2 regions of the Chromobacterium sp. LK11 genome follow, and region 2 is predicted to be linked to the other one. Evidence: riboswitches for the same ligand, from Rfam matches in the RefSeq annotation. Region 2 holds a riboswitch; the other holds the start of a gene.

Region 1 (2,385 bases), on a different contig from region 2:
CGTCTACGAATCCCCGTGGCTGGCCTCCGTTGTGGGCGTCCAGCCCGCGCGCGAGGCGCGCGCCGCCCGCAGCGACAGCTGGGACAAGCAGGAAAGGCTGCAACTCAAGCGCCAAGTGCTGGACCCCGCCTATGAAAGCGGCACCCTGGCCGACGGCTTCGTGCGTCTGCTCACCTATGTGGCGATTGGCCGCGGCATCATAGACGAGCGCCCGTTCAACGCCATCCGCCGCATCATGCACGACATCCGCCACGAACATCCGATGACCCTGATGCAGCTGAAGGAAGTCGCCCGCAAACAGGTCTTCCTGGTGCGGCTGGACGAGGCGCGCGCGCTGGCCGGCCTGCCCAAGCTGCTACCGGAAGAACACCGCCGCCGCCAGGCCTGGCAGCTGGCGCACGAGCTGCTGGCGCTGAGCGGCAATATCGCGCCGGAACAGCAGCAGCGGCTGGACCAAGTGGCCCACGCGCTGCAACTGGACACCCGCGCGCCGGCGGCCCCGGCCATCCTGCCGCCCGCCGAGCCGGCAATAGCGACAGCCGCAGCCGCTCCTGCCGCGGTCCCCGCCGCCCAGGCCAGCGCGCCGGCCAAGAAAGCGGCGACCCCGCGCAAACCGGCCGCCAAAGCCCCGGCCAAGACCACCGCCGGCAAGCCCAGCGCCGCCGCCAAACCCTCGCCGGCCGCCAAACCAGCCAGCGGCAAACCGGCGGCGGCCAAACCGGCCCCAAGCAAGCCCGCGGCGGCCAAAACCGCCAAAGCGGCCGCACCCAAAGCCAGCGTGGCCAAGGCCCCCGCAGCCAAAACCCCGGCCACGGGCAAACCCGCCGCCGGCAACGGCGCGACCAAGCCCAAAACGCCTAGCAACTAAGCATCAAGCAGCGCAAAAACGCCCGGACAGCCAAACCGCCGTCCGGGCGTTTTTGTGTCGATATCGCACTGCAACATTTTTGCCTCGCCCCATGTATACAGTCGTTGACTGAACAATACAGCAAACGCTAATATCCTTGCCTGCTGCGGGAGAGAGGGGCATGCGCCCCCGCCGAAGACGCAAACTCCCATAATCGCTCAGGCAACAGTACCGCAGCCCATGGATACCAGCCGATTGGAGAGAGGCCCTAAGCGCTCGTTCATCATCTGCTACGCTTCAGCAACAGCGCGTCAGATTATGCGACCGGCCCTTAGCCGCCCACCGAAGGGGCAAGTGACATCCGGCAAGGCCCGCACACCGGCCGCGCCCGTCATCTAACTCTCAGGTAAAAGGACAAGGGGAGAGGCAATGCCGGCAGCGTCGCGCCCATGCGCGGCCCGTCGGCCATGCTCAAGGAATGCCCATGTTCGAAACTCTCGCCCAGGCTGCGCGCCACCTGGCATGGCCCGCCCATTGCCAACCCATTTTCCCACCCGGCTTCGCCGCTCATCTCGGCGCCAGCCTGTTTGACCACTGCAACTACATGCTTACCCTGATCTATCTGATCGCCATCACCGCGGAAGCGATGACCGGCGCGCTCGCGGCCGGCCGCCGCAATATGGACATCTTCGGCGTTACCGTCATCGCCTTCCTCACCGCCCTGGGCGGCGGCACCGTGCGCGACATCGTGCTGGGCCGCTACCCGATAGGCTGGACCCAGCACCCGGAATACGTCGGCCTCGTCATCGCCGGCGGCCTGGCCGCCGTGTTCGTGGCCCGCTACATGAAACGCCTCAGCCGCGTCTTCCTGGTGCTGGACGCGCTGGGCCTGATCGCCTTCACCATCATAGGCTGCGGCGTGGCCCAGTCCATGGACTACCACCCAGTGGTGGTGGTGATGGCCGGCATGATCACCGGCATCGCCGGCGGCATCCTGCGCGACGTGCTGTGCAACCGCGTGCCGGTGGTGTTCCGCCAGGAGCTGTACGCCAGCGTCTCCTTCGCCGTGGCCCTGCTCTACCTGGGCCTGATCAAACTGGGCGTGCCGCATGACCTCAACGTGCTGGCCAGCTTCGCCGTCGGCCTCACCATCCGCCTGGCCGCCATCTGGCGCGAATGGCGGCTGCCGGTGTTCATGTATCGGCACGATCTGCATTAAGCGCGGCTAAGAACCCGTTTACGATCTGCTGCGCGTCGGCAGGATGGATAGAAAAGGGCGTTGAAAACTGCTTCGAAATGCTCATGTACCACTTGTACATTCCGCTTTCTCAGCGGTTTTCGCCTTGTCTCGCCTTAGCTCGCGAGATCGTAAACACGTTCTAAGACCCGCTAACAACACCCCTGATCCTGCGTTGCGCCTCCTGGTCGTACTACGGGTACTGCCTGCGTCGGCGCGCCTTGGCTCAGGCACGCTGCGCGGTTTTGTGAGCGGCTCTAAACCGGCAGGCCCCGCCTGCCGGAACTTTCCGGCCCGGCGG
Region 2 (2,385 bases):
AGTCAAATCCAGGTCTTAACGATATTCCCGGCCGCGTCGCGCGGCCTGCCAGGCCAATCGGCTCAGGCGAAAACTTTCTTGCCGTTGCGCACAAAGGGCATCTTGACCACGCGCACCTCGGTCAGGGTGCCGCGCAGGTCCACCAGCGCCTTGTCGCCGGTGCCCGCCGGCACGCGCGCGATCGCGATGGAGTGCTTGAGGGTGGGCGAGAAGGTGCCGCTGGTGATCACGCCTTCGCCTACGCCGTCCACCACCACCTTCAGGCCTTCGCGCAGCACGCCGCGCCCTTCCAGCACCAAGCCCACCTGCTTGCTCTTCACGCCGGCGGCTTTCTGCGCCTCCAGCGCCTTGCGGCCGATGAAGTCGCGCTCGGCCGGCTCCCAGGCTATGGTCCAGCCCATGCCGGCTTCCAGCGGAGACACGGTTTCGTCCATGTCGTGGCCGTAAAGATTCATGCCGGCCTCCAGGCGCAGGGTGTCGCGCGCGCCCAAACCGATGGGGGCGACGCCGGCGGCCTGCAATTGCTGGAAGAAGGCCGCGGCCTCAAGGCCGGGCAGCATCACTTCCAGGCCGTCCTCGCCGGTGTAGCCGGTGCGGGCGTAGAACCAGTCGCCGACGGGCTGGCCCTGGAACGGCTTCAAGGCCTGGATGACGGAGGCGAGCTCGGGCTTGACCGCACAGACCTTGGCGATGGCTTGCGGGCCTTGCACCGCCAGGATGGACAGATCGCGGCGCACTTTGATGTCCACGTCGAAGTCCGCCTTGCGCCCTTCCATCCAGGCCAGGTCTTTGTCGGTGGTGCCGGCGTTGACCACCATGCGGTAGCCGTAGGAAGTCAGGTAGACGATCAGATCGTCCACCACGGTGCCGTCGGGGGTGAGCATGCCGGAATACAGCGCCTTGCCTTCGAAGCCTAGCTTGGCCACGTCGTTGGCGATCAGGCGCTGCAGCCAGACCTTGGCGTCCGGGCCGCTGATGTCCAGCACCGTCATGTGGGAAACGTCGAACATGCCGGCGTCGCTGCGCACGATTTCATGTTCCTTGAGCTGGGAGCCGTAGTGAATGGGCATTTCCCAGCCGGCGAAATCGACCATCTTGGCGCCGGCGGCGATGTGGGAGTCAAACAGGGGGGTGCGTTTCGGGGCCGTCATCGGTGCGTCCTTAGCAAAAGCGTGTAGTGTTGCTCTATTCCCTACACCCCTCTGTCCCTGCACCTGAGATTTTCCGGCCTTGCGGCCGTTAGCCCCTTCGGTGGGCATCCGCGGATGCCGCTCTCCAGATTCGGCGAACTGGCTGCGGCCAGTCCGATGATGCAGTCCTTTTGCCTGAGCGATTGCGGGTGCGCTTGCGCCTTCGGCGGTGGCGCGGGCGGCCACTCTCTCCTGCATGACGAGCCAGATTATGGTTGCTGGGCCGGGGCTTGGCAAGCCGTGTTTATCTTCAACTTAAACAAAGACTTGAAATATTCGAAACCGCAAAACATTGAACTGACATTGCTTCGTTTCAGAGCGATTACGAACATATTTTGCTTCTTTATCGATCATCCCATCGACAAACTCCCCGTCCGGCCGGCGCTGATCGTAAGATGACATCCGTCTTGACCAAGCACGATCTCTATCCGATATGGAAAGGAAGCCGCGATGCGAAAACTGATCAACGATCCGCGCCATGTGGCGCGGGAGATGCTGGAAGGTCTGGCCGACACCCTGCCCGGCCTGGCGCTGCTGGAAGAGGAAAACGTCTTGCTGCGGGCGGACCTGCCGGCCGGCGGCCTGCGCGACAAGGTGGCGCTGATCTCCGGCGGCGGCAGCGGCCACGAGCCGGCCCACGCCGGCTATATCGGCCACGGCATGCTGGACGCCGCCGCGGTGGGCGATGTGTTCACCTCGCCCAGCGTAGACACCGTGCTGGCGGCGATCCGCGCCGTCGCCGGCCCCCGGGGCGTGTTGCTGATCATCAAGAATTACACCGGCGACCGGCTGAATTTCGGCCTGGCGGCGGAGCTGGCCCGCGCCGAGGGCATCGCCGTCGACAGCGTGGTGGTGGCCGACGACGTGGCGCTGCGCGACACCGTGGAGCCGGCGCGCCGCCGCGGCATCGCCGGCACGGTGCTGGTGCACAAGATCGCCGGCGCGGCGGCCGCCGCCGGCGCCGGCCTCGCCGAAGTCGCAGCCGCCGCGCGACGGGCGGCGGAACAGGTGGCCACCATGGGCGTAGCGCTGGGCGCCTGCACGGTGCCGGCCACAGGCCGCCCCGGCTTTCAACTGGACGAGGACGAAATCGAGCTGGGCCTGGGCATCCACGGCGAAGCCGGCGTGCGCCGCGCGCCGCGCCAATCCGCCGACGCCTTGTGCGCGACGCTGCTAGACGCCATTGTCCAGGATA

Evidence for each region. A riboswitch is a leader RNA that binds a small molecule or an ion and turns the genes downstream of it on or off. The one in region 2 is predicted to bind glycine.
Region 1: linked by a shared signal. The riboswitch ahead of VK98_RS01180 (trimeric intracellular cation channel family protein) and the one ahead of gcvT (glycine cleavage system aminomethyltransferase GcvT) in region 2 are both predicted to bind glycine.

The regions. Positions count from the first base shown of each region.
Region 1 covers NZ_LDUR01000002.1:75,909-78,293, reverse strand. Annotated here, with positions in the region: gene VK98_RS01185 (DUF3141 domain-containing protein) at 1-868, shown strand, start outside; glycine riboswitch at 1,005-1,091, shown strand; glycine riboswitch at 1,093-1,275, shown strand; gene VK98_RS01180 (trimeric intracellular cation channel family protein) at 1,332-2,066, shown strand.
Region 2 covers NZ_LDUR01000027.1:78,552-80,936, forward strand. Annotated here, with positions in the region: gene gcvT (glycine cleavage system aminomethyltransferase GcvT) at 63-1,151, opposite strand; glycine riboswitch at 1,193-1,289, opposite strand; glycine riboswitch at 1,304-1,395, opposite strand; gene VK98_RS16040 (dihydroxyacetone kinase family protein) at 1,641-2,385, shown strand, end outside.